DNA from 2 places in the Acidovorax sacchari genome. Region 2 is predicted to be linked to the other one. Evidence: predicted binding sites of a transcription regulator. Region 2 holds the regulator's gene; the other holds the start of a gene.

Region 1 (6,595 bases), 1.6 Mb from region 2:
CAGCGCCAGATCCAGCCGGCCCTCGAAGAGATCGATCAGGTGGCGCAGGTAGCGCGCGCCGGCCGCGATGTTCGTGCCCGGGTCGGTGAGCTTCTGCTCCACCGAACGCCTGGCCTCGCGCGCCACGCCGAAGCGTTCGGCCGTGGCCGGCATCACCTGCATGAGCCCCACGGCGCCGCGCGGCGACACTGCCTGCGGATCGAACCCCGATTCGGTCGCGATCACGGCCTGCAGCAGTTCGTAGTCGAGCCCGTGCTGGTTCGCCGAGGCGCGCAGGAAATGCTTCACGCGCTTGACCTCGGGGGCGATGTCGAAATAGGCCAGGCGCCGCGCGCCCTCCGGCGTGGCTGCCGGCGCCACACCGGGCGGCACCAGGCCCGTGCCCGTGGAGCGCCCGTCCCTGGTCGAGTCGAACACGTCGCCGCGGAAGAACAGGCTGTAGCGCTCGTCGATGCGCTCGGCCGCGAAATGCGTCACGCCGCGCTCGTCCACGTAGGCCCAGAGGTCCGCATGGGCGGATTGCAGCGGCAGCCACAGCGCGAGCCCCAGCGCGGCCATCCGCGCGCCCGCCGCCAGCTGCCGCCGCAGCCGGGCCCCCGCCGTGCCATCCGCCACGCGCTGCGCCGCCATGGCTCAGATATCCACTTCCACGGCGTCGCCGTGCAGTTCCATCAGCTCGCGCCGCGCGGCCGCCTCGCCCTTGCCCATGAGCTTGGTGATGAGGCCCTCGGTTTCGGCGAAGCCCAGGTCGCCCAGCTGCACGGGCAGCAGGCGGCGGGTGTCGGGGTTGAGCGTGGTCTCCCAGAGCTGCTCGGCATTCATCTCGCCCAGCCCCTTGAAGCGGCTGATCTGGCACTTCTCGCGCGCCACGCCGTCCTTGGCGCACTTGTCGAGGATCGCCTCCAGCTCGCCGTCGTCCAGTGCATAGACCTTCGAGGCCGGCTTCTTGCCGCGCGCCGGCACGTCCACGCGGTAGAGCGGCGGACGCGCCACGTAGATGTGGCCGGTCTCGATCAGCTTGGGGAAGTGACGGAAGAACAGCGTGAGCAGCAGCACCTGGATGTGGGATCCATCGACGTCGGCATCCGACAGGATGCAGACCTTGCCGTAGCGCAGGCCGGAGAGGTCCGGCGTGTCGTCGGGGCCGTGCGGGTCCACGCCCAGCGCCACGGAGATATCGTGGATCTCGGTGTTGGCGAACAGCCGGTCGCGGTCCACCTCCCAGGTATTGAGCACCTTGCCGCGCAGCGGCAGCACGGCCTGGCATTCCTTGTCCCGGCCCATCTTGGCGCTGCCCCCGGCGGAGTCGCCCTCCACCAGGAACACCTCGTTGTGCGACAGGTCGCGGCTCTCGCAGTCGGTGAGCTTGCCGGGCAGCACGGCCACGCCGGAGCCCTTCTTCTTCTCGACCTTCTGCCCGGCCTTCTGGCGCGTCTGCGCGGCCTTGATGGCGAGCTCGGCGAGCTTCTTGCCGTAGTCCACGTGCTGGTGCAGCCACAGCTCGAGCGCGGGCCGCACGTAGCTCGAGACCAGCCGGACGGCATCGCGCGAATTGAGTTTTTCCTTCACCTGGCCCTGGAACTGCGGATCCAGCACCTTGGCCGAGAGCACGTACGAGGCGCGCGCGAACACGTCCTCGGGCAGCAGCTTCACGCCCTTGGGCAGCAGCGAGTGCAGCTCGATGAAGCTCTTGACCGCCTGGAACAGGCCGTCGCGCAGGCCCGCGTCGTGCGTGCCGCCTGCGCTGGTGGGAATCAGGTTGACGTAGCTCTCGCGCACGGGCGCGCCCTCGTCGGTGAAGCCCACGCACCATGCGGCGCCCTCGCCTTCGGCGAAGCTCTCGTTGTGCCGGTCGGCATAGCCCTCGCCCTCGAAGAGCGGTATCACCGGGTCGGCCGACAGGCTCTGGCCCAGGTAGTCGCGCAGGCCGCCCTTGTATTGCCAGGTCTGCGTCTCCTTGGTCTTTTCGTTGACCAGCGACACGGTCACGCCCGGCATCAGCACGGCCTTGCTGCGCAGCAGGTGGACCAGTTCGCCCATCGGCAGCGCGGTCGACTCGAAATACTTGCCGTCCGGCCACACGCGCACCGTGGTGCCCTGGCGGCGTTCGCCCGCGGCCAGGGGCCGTGCCGTGAGCGGCTCGGTGACGTCGCCGCCCTCGAACACGAGGCGTGCGATCTGCCCGTCGCGGTGCGTGGTGGCCTCCAGCCGCAGCGCCAGGGCGTTGGTGACCGAGACGCCCACGCCGTGCAGGCCGCCCGAGAAGCTGTAGGCACCGCCCTTGCCCTTGTCGAACTTGCCGCCGGCATGCAGGCGCGTGAAGACCAGCTCGATCACCGGCGCCTTCTCCTCGGGGTGCAGGCCGAACGGAATGCCGCGCCCGTCGTCCTCGATGCCGACGGAGCCGTCGGCGAACAGCGTGACCTTGATGCGCTTGCCGTGCCCGGCCAGGGCCTCGTCGGCCGCGTTGTCGAGCACTTCCTGGATGATGTGCAGCGGGTTGTCCGTGCGCGTGTACATGCCCGGCCGCTGCTTCACGGGCTCCAGGCCCTTGAGCACGCGGATCGAACCTTCGGAATAGTCGCTGGGCGAAACGGAAGAGGGTTTGGCTGCCATGGGCGCGGATTGTAGTGCGGCGTGCCCGGCGGCACTGGATGGAAAGACAGCCACCCGCCTGCCGCACGGGTTAACCCGCATTCCGCGGCGAGCGCCGGCGGACGCTTTTGGCTACATTCGATGGATGTCCTCCGAAACCCCGAAGCTCTCCATGGTGCAGGTCCTGGCCTGCGGCGCGGCCGTCGTCACGCTCTCCATGGGCATCCGCCACGGCTTCGGCCTGTGGCTGCAGCCCATCACGCAGGACATGGGCTGGACCCGCCAGACGTTCGCGCTCGCGCTCGCCGTGCAGAACCTCGCCTGGGGCCTGTTCGGCATCTTCGCGGGCATGGCGGCCGACCGCTTCGGGGCCTTCCGCGTGCTGATCGCGGGGGCAGTGCTCTACGCCCTCGGGCTGGCCGGCATGGCGCTGTCGCCCACGCCCCTGCTGTTCGCCCTCACGGCCGGCGTGCTGATCGGCGCGGCGCAGGCGGGCACCACCTACGCCGTGATCTACGGCGTGCTGGGCCGCCAGATCGCGCCCGAGAAGCGCTCCTGGGCCATGGGCGTGGCCGCGGCGGCCGGCTCATTCGGGCAGTTCCTGATGGTGCCCGTGGAGGGCCAGCTGATCGCCCGCCTGGGCTGGCAGGAATCGCTGCTCGCCCTCTCGGCCATGGTGATGCTCATCGTGCCGCTGGCCTTCGGCCTGCGCGAGCCGGGCTTCGGGCGCCGCGCCGCAGGCACTCCCGCAGCGCCGCGCAGCCAGACCGTGGGCGAGGCCCTGTCCGAAGCGCTGCGCTACCCCAGCTTCCTGCTACTCACGGCCGGGTACTTCGTGTGCGGCTTCCAGGTGGTGTTCATCGGCGTGCACATGCCCAGCTACCTCAAGGACCACGGCCTCTCGCCCCAGGTGGCGAGCTACGCGCTGGCCCTGATCGGCCTCTTCAACGTCTTCGGCACCTACATCGCCGGCACCCTGGGCCAGCGCATGGCGCGCCGGCACATCCTGGCCTTCATCTATTTCGCCCGCGCGGTGGCGATCACCGTGTTCCTGCTCGCGCCGCTCACCCCCGTCTCGGTGTACGTGTTCTCCGCGGTGATCGGGTTCCTGTGGCTGTCCACCGTGCCGCCCACCAACGCCACGGTGGCGCAGATCTTCGGTGTGCAGCACCTCTCGATGCTGGGCGGGTTCGTGTTCTTCAGCCACCAGATCGGCAGCTTCCTGGGCGTCTGGCTGGGCGGCTACCTCTACGACCGCACGGGCAGCTACGACGTGGTCTGGTACCTCGCCATCGCCTTGGGGCTGGTGGCCGGCCTCATCAACCTGCCGGTGCGCGAATCGCCGATCGCGCGCACGCCGGTCCGGACGGGCGCCCCCGCCTGAGGCGCAGCATGCCCACGGCTTCCGCCCCTTTGCCTCCCCCTTCCTCCCGGCGCCCCGGCTGGAAGCGGTGGCTGCCCTGGACCCTCGCGGCCGCCGTGGCGCTGTCCGCCGCCTTCACGCTCTATGCGGAGCCCGGCTTCGTGGTGATGATGGCGGACCAGGTCTGGTCCTGTTTCTGAACTCCCGCCGCGGCACGTCCGCCGCAATCCCTGCCTCCTCTCTCCCGCGCTCCTCCCTTGATGCACCGTCCCGGCCCGCCACCCCATGCCGCGCTGCACGGCCACGACGTGCCGTCCGAATGGATCACGCGCTGGGCCCACCTGGTGCCGCCGCGCGGCCACGTGCTGGACGTGGCCTGCGGCAGCGGCCGGCACCTGCGCTGGTTCCATGCGCGCGGCCATGCCGTGAGCGGCGTGGACCGCTCCGCCGAAGCGATCGATCCGCTCACGCCGCTGGGGGAACTCATCCATGCGGACATCGAACAGGGCCCCTGGCCCTTCGCCGGGCGCCGCTTCGACGCCGTGGTGGTGACCCACTACCTCTGGCGCCCCCTGCTGCCCGCCCTCGCGGCCAGCGTCGCGCCCGGCGGCGTGCTGCTGTACGAAACCTTCGCGCGCGGCAACGGGACCGTGGGCCGGCCGTCGCGGCCGGAGTTTCTGCTGGAGCCCGGGGAACTGCTGGCGGCCTTCCCCGGTCTCAGGGTGGTCGCCTACGAGGACGGCTTCCTGCCGTCTCCGGAGCGGTTCGTGCAGCGCCTCGCGGCCGTCCGGGAAGCGCCCGGCGACGGGCCACCCCGCCACCCCCTCGTGCCTCCCGCCTCCGGTTAACCCCCCGGCCGGGCCGGTTACACACTCGTTAGAATGCTCTTTTACCGTTTTCCTTCGTGGACATGACCTCTTCCAGCGCCACCCTCACCGGCAGCATCGTCGCCCTCGTCACCCCCATGCACGAGGACGGCAGCGTGGACTACCCCACCCTGCGCAAGCTGATCGACTGGCATGTCGCCGAAGGCACCGACTGCATCGGCGTGGTGGGCACCACCGGCGAATCGCCCACCGTCAATGTCGAGGAGCACTGCGAGATCATCCGCGTGGCCGTCGAGCAGGCCGCCAGGCGCGTGCCCATCATGGCCGGCTGCGGCGCCAACTCCACGGCCGAGGCCATCGAGCTCGCCCGCTTCGCCAAGAAGGTGGGCGCCGACACGCAGCTGCAGGTCGTCCCCTACTACAACAAGCCCACGCAGGAGGGCCAGTACCGGCACTTCAAGGCGATCGCCGAGGCCGTGGGCGACCTGCCCACCGTCCTCTACAACGTGCCCGGCCGCTCCGTCGCCGATATGCAGCACGACACGGTGCTGCGCCTGGCCCAGGTGCCGGGCATCATCGGCATCAAGGAAGCCACCGGCAACATCGAGCGCGCGCAGTGGCTGATCCGCGAGGTGCCCGAAGGCTTCGCCGTCTATTCGGGCGATGACCCCACCGCCGTGGCCCTCATGCTCTGCGGCGGCCAGGGCAACATCAGCGTCACCGCCAACGTGGCGCCCCGCCTGATGCACGAACTCTGCGTGGCCGCCCTGGCCGGCGACGTGCGCCGGGCCATGGAGATCCAGTTCCGGCTGCTGCCGGTCCACAAGCAGCTCTTCGTCGAGGCCAACCCCATCCCCGTGAAGTGGGCCATGCAGCGCATGGGCCTGTGCGGCGGCACCATGCGCCTGCCCATGACCCCCCTTTCCCAGGGCAGCGAATCCGTGGTGGAAGGCGCGCTGCGCTCCGCCGGCCTGCTGTGAGGCACGCCCTCGCCTGCCTGCGCCCCGCCTTTTCCACCGCAGCCCGCCTCCAGAGACTCCCTCAAAGGATTTTTGCGTGAACGCTATCAACCGCCTGGGCCTGCTGGGCCTTGCCATGGCCTTGTCCGCCTGCTCCACGTCCATCCTGGACAACGACAAGATCGACTACAAGAGCGCCACCAAGGGCTCGACCCTCGAAGTGCCGCCCGACCTGACGCAGCTGTCGCGCGATTCGCGCTACACGGTGGCGGGCGGCGTGGTGTCGGCCGCGGCCTTCGAGGCCGGCCAGGCGCAAAGGCAGCCCGGCACGGTCAATGCCGCCGCCAAATCGCTGGGCGACGTGCGCATCGAGCGCGACGGCAACCAGCGCTGGCTGGTGGTGAAGCGCCCCGCCGATGCGCTCTGGGAGCCGGTGCGCGACTTCTGGAACGAAAACGGTTTCGTGCTCACGATCGACCAGCCCAACCTCGGCATCATGGAAACCGACTGGGCCGAGAACCGCGCCAAGCTGCCGCAGGACATCATCCGCTCCACCATCGGCAAGATCTTCGACTCCGTCTATTCCACGGGCGAGCGCGACAAGTTCCGCACCCGCCTGGAGCGCGGCGCCGACGGCTCCACCGAGATCTACATCAGCCACCGCGGCATGGTCGAGGTCTACACCACCTCCCAGAAGGACAGCACCATCTGGCAGCCCCGCCCGGTCGATCCTGAACTGGAAACCGAATTCCTGCGCCGCCTGATGGTCAAGCTCGGCGTGAGCCAGGAAGAGTCCCGCGCCGTGGCGGCCGCTCCGATCCAGCCGCCGCCGACCGCACGCATCGGCCGGG
Region 2 (6,595 bases):
ACCCGTCATCTACGTGTCCGGCCGCACCTTCCCGGTGGAGCAGCGGTACCGGCCCTTCGAGGAAAGCCGCGACTACGGCTTGAACGAAGCCATCTCCGACGGCGTGGACGAGCTCTGGGCGGGCAACGCCGCGGGCGACATCCTGGTCTTCCTGCCGGGCGAGCGCGAGATCCGCGAGGCGGCCGACCACCTGCGCAAGCACCTGGCCCACCAGCCGGTGATGCGCGGCGCCGAAGTGCTGCCGCTGTTCGCGCGCCTCTCGCAGGCCGAGCAGGACCGCATCTTCGAAGGCCACACCGGCCGCCGCATCGTGCTGGCCACCAACGTGGCCGAGACATCGCTCACGGTGCCGGGCATCCGCTACGTGATCGACGCCGGCACCGCGCGCGTGAAGCGCTACAGCTTTCGCAGCAAGGTCGAGCAACTGCTGATCGAGCCCGTGAGCCAGGCGGCAGCCAACCAGCGGGCGGGCCGCTGCGGCCGCGTGGCCAACGGCATCTGCATCCGGCTCTACGACGAGCCCGACTTCAACAGCCGGCCGCGCTTCACCGACCCGGAAATCCTGCGCTCCTCGCTGGCCGGTGTGATCCTGCGCATGAAGTCGCTGCACCTGGGCGACGTGGCGCAGTTCCCGTTCATCGAGGCACCCTCGGGCCGCGCGATCGCCGACGGCTACCAGCTGCTGGCCGAACTGGGCGCGGTGGACGATGCCAATGAACTCACGCCCATGGGCGTGGAACTCTCGCGACTGCCGCTCGACCCGCGCGTGGGCCGCATGATTCTCGAGGCGCGCGACCGCCAGGCACTGGACGAAGTGCTGGTGATCGCCTCGGCCCTGTCGGTGCAGGACGTGCGGGACCGGCCGCTCGAAGCCCAGCAGCAGGCCGACCAGGCCCATGCCAAGTTCGACGACGAGAAGAGCGAATTCAGCGGCTACCTCAAGCTCTGGAAGTGGATCAACGAGGCCCGCGGCGGCGCGCCGAGCCTGCCGTCGGCACGGGCGCAGCGCGATGCCGCGCGCAAGGGGGCACCCTCGCAGGCCGTGCTGCCCGTGGCGCAGCGCCAGGCACGCGGCAGTGCCGACGCAGCCGCGCCCGCAGTGGCCGCCGCGGCGTCCGTGCCGGCCTCCGCACCCACCCACAAGCTCAGCAACCGGCAGTACGAATCGCTGCTGCGCCAGAACTTCATCAGCGTGCGGCGCCTGCGCGAATGGCGCGACATCCACACGCAATTGCTCACCGTGGTCACCGAGCACCGCTGGCGCCTCAACACCCAGCCGGCCAGCTACGAGCAGATCCACCGCTCCATGCTCGCCGGGCTGCTGGGCAACATCGGCGTGAAGAGCGAGGAGGAAGACTGGTACCTCGGCGCGCGCGGCATCAAGTTCTACAAGCATCCCGGGGCGCACCTGTCGAAGAAGCCCGGGCGCTGGATCGTGGCGGCGGAACTGGTGGAGACCACGCGCCTCTTCGGGCGCGGCATCGCTGCCATCGAGCCGCAGTGGATCGAGGAGATGGGCGGCCACCTGCTCAAGAAGCAGATGTTGGACCCGCACTGGGAGCGCAAGGCCGCGCAGGTGACGGCGCTGGAGCGCGCCACGCTCTACGGCATCGTCATCTACAACAACCGCCGCGTGAATTTCGGCAAGGTGGACCCGCGCACCGCCCGGGAAATCTTCCTGCGCGAGGCGCTGGTGGGCGACCAGTGGCCGCAGGACTGGGAGCGGCGCCTGCCGTTCCTGACGGCCAACCGCAAGCTGATCGCCAAGGTGGAGGAGCTGGAGCACAAGTCGCGGCGCCAGGACGTGCTGGTGGACGAAGAGCTCATCTACGCCTTCTACGACCAGCAGGTGCCCGCCGACATCTGCACCGGCGCCGATTTCGAATCCTGGTACCGCGAGGCCAGCCGCGTGAAGCCGGACCTGCTCAAGCTCACGCGCGATGAGCTGATGCGCCACGAGGCCGCCGGCATCACCACCAGCGCCTTCCCGCGCGTGGTGCGGCTGGGCGGCGTGGACTGCGCGGCCACCTACCTGCACGAACCCGGCGATCCGCGCGATGGCGTCACCGTCACGGTGCCGCTCTTCGTGCTCAACCAGGTCAGCGAAGAGCGCTGCGAATGGCTGGTGCCGGGCATGCTCAAGGACAAGATCCAGGCACTGCTCAAGAGCCTGCCGCAGCGCCCGCGCAGCCGCTTCGTGCCCTTGCCGGACAACGCTGCGCGCCTGGCCGAACTGCTGGGCACGCCCGAGCGCTTCGGGCAGGGCAGCTTGGTGGACGTGCTGCTCAAGCAGGTGCGTGACGAGACCTCGCTCGACGTGAAGCGGGCGGATTTCAAGCTCGACATGCTGAGCCCGCACCTGTTCATGAACTTCCGCGTGGTGCACGAGGATGGCCGGCAGCTCGGCCAGGGGCGCAATCTGGGCGCACTCAAGGCCGAATGGGGCGCCAAGGCCCGGGGCGCGTTCCAGGCCCTGGCGGGGCTCAAGCTCGGGGGGGCTGCCACGGATGCCGAGCGCAGCGCGGCGCCTGCCGGGGACGTCCCCGCTGCCCGGGCCGGCCAGGGGGAGGCGCATGGCAGGCACGCGGATGGCCGTGCGGCTTCCGCTGCCGGCAAACCGGCCAGTGCCGGCCCGGCGGCTGCGCCCGCACCGGCAGCCGTGCCGGCGGGCCAGCGCTACACGGCCTGGACCTTCGGCGAACTGCCCGAGCTGATGGAAATCCGCAAGGGCGGGCAGACGCTCATCGGCTTCCCGGCGCTCATCGATGGCGGCGATGCGGTGACCATCGAGGTGTTCGACGAACCCGGGGTGGCCGCAGCGCGCCACCGCGCGGGCTTGCGCCGGCTGTTCGCGCTGCAGATCAAGGATGCGCTCAAGTACCTGGAAAAGAACATCCCGGACATGCAGAAGATGGCGGTCGCCTACATGCCGCTGGGCACGCAGGAAGAGTTGCGCGCGCAGATCATCGACGTCGCGCTGGACCGCGCTTTCCTGGTCGACCCCCTGCCCACGACCGAGGCAGACTTCCAGCGCCGCGTGCAGGAAGGCCGGGGGCGGCTTACGCTGATCGCCAACGAGGTCGCGCGGCTGGCCGGTGCGATCCTGCTCGAATACGCCGCGGCGGCGCGCAAGATCAAGGATACGAAAGGTGCACCCGAGGCCACCCAGGACGCGCAGCAGCAACTGCAAAGGCTCATTCCGAAGAACTTCCTGGCGGTGGCGCCCTGGTCGCAGCTTGCGCACTTCCCTCGCTACCTGAAGGCCATCACCCTGCGCCTGGACAAGGTGCGCGCCGATCCTGCACGCGACGCCACGCGGCTCGCGGAACTGCGCCCCCAGGAGCAGCGCTACTGGCGGCTCGTGGCCGAGCGCAAGGGGCAGGTGGATGCGCGCATGCAGGAGTTCCGCTGGCTGCTGGAGGAACTGCGGGTGAGCTTCTTCGCCCAGGAACTCCGCACGCCGCAACCCGTGAGCGTGAAGCGCCTGGACAAGCTCTGGGCACAGATCAACAGCTGACGCGGCGGGCGGCCGGGTGCCGCGCGCTGCAGATCATTGCAGCACGGCTTCCGCGGCGGCCCAGCGCTCCAGTTCCGCCCGCACATCGGCCATGCGCCCGGAGATCACGAAGCGCTCCGGCGTACCCGCCTGCCGGCGCTGCACCACCCGCACTGCGCCCGGCACCCGCGCCGCGCAGGTGCGCTGGCTGCCGGCCGGCGCGCGCGCGGGGCGCTCCACCGCGATCGAGTGCAGTGCGGTGGAGGCATCTGCAGGCAGTGCCACGGATGCGGCGGCACCGGCCTTTGCGCTGCCATGGACCGTAGCGGCTGGCGGGCCGTCGGAGGGGTGGTGGTCGGCCATGGACGTGTCGGATGCCCCGCGACCGTGGGCCGGACAATCCGGCCAGCGCGAACGTGTGGCGGGGCGGACGGACGCATTCCCCGAGGAAGTGCCCCGCAGCCAGCGGACGAGGCCGTGCAGCGGCTGCAGGCAGGACGAGAGGGTGGCGAGATCGAGCAAAGCCTTTGCCATGGAAAAACTCCAGCGGTCAGAATGGGTTGAACACTGGCAGGATTGGCTTTAGACGGGCAGGGCGATGCCGCAGGGTTGACCATCCACACGAAGAGGAAAGCCAGACGCCCGCCACCTGGGCAACGCCAAACGGGGAAACAGGGCGCGAACCGTGCTCCGGCGCCATGCGCCGGACGGCCCGCAGCCGGCTACATCAGCATGGTGTTGCGGATGAGGCCTACGGCCAGCCCCTCGATCTCGAACGATTCGCCGGGCTGCACGGTGATGATGGGATAGTCGGGGTTCTCGGGCAGCAGCTCGATGGCACCCGCGGTGCGCCGCAGGCGCTTGACGGTGACTTCGTCACCCAGGCGGGCGACGATGATCTGGCCATTGCGCGCCTCGCGGGTGGACTGCACGGCGAGCAGGTCGCCATCCATGATGCCGGCATCGCGCATGGACATGCCCCGGACCTTGAGCAGGTAGTCGGGCTTGTGCTGGAAGAGGCTGCCTTCCACGCTGTAGGTCTGGTCCACGTGTTCCTCGGCGAGAATCGGTGAACCTGCGGCGACGCGGCCGATGAGCGGCAGCATGAGTTGCGAGATGCCGGGAATGGGCAGGTGGAACTGGGTGCCGCGGGCCGCATTGATGGACCGCACGGCCTCGCCGCGCAGCCGGATGCCACGCGACGTGCCGCTCACCAGTTCGATGACGCCCTTGCGTGCCAGTGCCTGCAGGTGCTCTTCGGCCGCATTGGCGGACTTGAAGCCGAACTCCGCGGCGATTTCCGCCCGGGTGGGGGGCGCTCCGGTGCGTGCAATGGCGGTCTGGATGAGATCCAGGATCTGCTGTTGGCGGGCAGTGAGCTTGGGGCTGTCGAGCATGCGGGGCACTCCAGTGAAGGAAGATCGCGCCGGACGGGCGCTGGGCGGATCGATTCACCTGTGGATCGATCCAGTCACTGTATTTTTAAACAGTTTTCAAAGGCAATGCAAGTGGTTGCAGGAAAAATCCTGGTGCTGGGCACCGGTGGAACCATCGCCGGTACGGCCGGAAACGCGGAAGACAACATCGGCTACACCGCCGCGCAGGTCGGCATCGACCAGTTGCTGGCAGCAGTGCCCGGACTGGCGCGCGCCGCCGGCGGCGCGCGGCTGGAGGCTGAACAGGTCGCGCAGATCGACAGCAAGGACATGGACGGGGCCGTATGGCGTGCGCTGGCCCTGCGCTGCGAGGACGCACTGGCGGATCCCGGTGTGCGTGCCGTGGTGGTCACGCACGGCACCGATACCCTCGAGGAGACCGCGTGGTTTCTCCACCGCGTGCTCGCGGGAGCGCGGGACAAGCCCGTGGTGCTCGTCTCTGCGATGCGCCCGGCCACCGCGCTGGCGCCCGATGGACCGCAGAACCTGCTCGACGCCGTCGCCGTGGCCGCCACGCCGGGCGCGCGCGGGGTCGTGGCAGTGGCCGCCGGGGAGGTGCACGGGGCGCAGCGGGTACAGAAGGTGCATCCTTACCGGCTGAATGCCTTCGCGTCCGGCGAGGCGGGCCCCCTGGGCTGGGTGGAGGAGGGGCGCGTGCGGCTCGCCGCCGGATGGCCCGCGGCGGAATCCTCCGGATCATCGGCCGAAGCTGCCGCGGCGCTGAAGGCGCTGCGCAGCGGCGCGGAGTGGCCGCGCGTCGAAGTCGTGTTGTCGCATGCGGGCGCGACCGGACGCGTTGTGGATCTGCTGGTGGCCGACGGGGTGCACGGGCTGGCCGTGGCCGCCACCGGCAACGGCACGCTGCATCGCCATCTGCAGGCCGCGCTGGAGCGGGCACAGGCCGCTGGCGTGGCCGTGCGGGTGGCCACGCGGTGCCCCCTGGGCCAGCTGCTGCCCCGTCCTGGCGACACGCTGCCCGCCGCCCAGGGGCTGAGCGTGGTGAAGGCGCGGGTGGAACTGCTGCTGGAGCGGCTGGCGCAGCCACGGGCCTAGGGCGCCCCCCAGCCCGGAAACGAAAACGCCGCCCGGAGGGCGGCGTCGATCACGGGCCGGCCAGGCGCCGTCCCTGTGCCAGGCGCTCAGTCCGCCAGGGCGGCCAGCGCGCGCTGGGTGATTTCCTCGACCGTGCCGGTACCGCTGATGGCGCGGTACTTGGGGGCATGGGCCGGATCGTTCTTCGCCCAGGTGGAGTAGTACTCCACGAGCGGGCGCGTCTGCGCGCTGTACACCTCCAGGCGCTTCTTCACCGTGTCTTCCTTGTCGTCCTCGCGCTGGATCAGGTCCTCGCCGGTGACGTCGTCCTTGCCTTCCACCTTGGGTGGGTTGAACTTCACATGGTAGGTGCGGCCGCTGGCCGGGTGCGAGCGGCGGCCGCTCATGCGCTCGATGATGGCATCGAACGGCACGTCGATCTCCAGCACGTAGTCGAGCTTGACGCCCGCTGCCTTCATGGCATCGGCCTGGGGAATGGTGCGCGGAAAGCCGTCGAAGAGGAAGCCCTTGGCGCAGTCCGGCTGGGCGATGCGGTCCTTCACGAGATTGATGATGAGGTCGTCGCTCACCAGCTTGCCGGCATCCATGACGGCCTTGGCCTGCTGTCCCA

The links. Region 2 encodes LexA, which represses DNA repair genes until DNA is damaged. Its sites were predicted from a motif close to ACTGTATNNNNATACAGT; they were not measured.
Region 1: a site for LexA is predicted at 2,650-2,667, ahead of ACGHC0_RS06895 (DNA topoisomerase IV subunit B). Genes of this name have one in related genera too.

Annotation. Positions count from the first base shown of each region.
Region 1 is NZ_AP035783.1:1,517,316-1,523,910, reverse strand. It holds gene ACGHC0_RS06900 (lytic transglycosylase domain-containing protein) at 1-630, opposite strand, end outside; gene ACGHC0_RS06895 (DNA topoisomerase IV subunit B) at 634-2,616, opposite strand; gene ACGHC0_RS06890 (MFS transporter) at 2,741-3,979, shown strand; gene ACGHC0_RS06885 (hypothetical protein) at 3,988-4,158, shown strand; gene ACGHC0_RS06880 (class I SAM-dependent methyltransferase) at 4,219-4,806, shown strand; gene dapA (4-hydroxy-tetrahydrodipicolinate synthase) at 4,869-5,765, shown strand; gene bamC (outer membrane protein assembly factor BamC) at 5,842-6,595, shown strand, end outside.
Region 2 is NZ_AP035783.1:3,104,204-3,110,798, reverse strand. It holds gene hrpA (ATP-dependent RNA helicase HrpA) at 1-3,517, shown strand, start outside; gene ACGHC0_RS13955 (hypothetical protein) at 3,551-4,030, opposite strand; gene lexA (transcriptional repressor LexA) at 4,219-4,893, opposite strand; gene ACGHC0_RS13945 (asparaginase) at 4,999-5,985, shown strand; gene adk (adenylate kinase) at 6,072-6,595, opposite strand, start outside.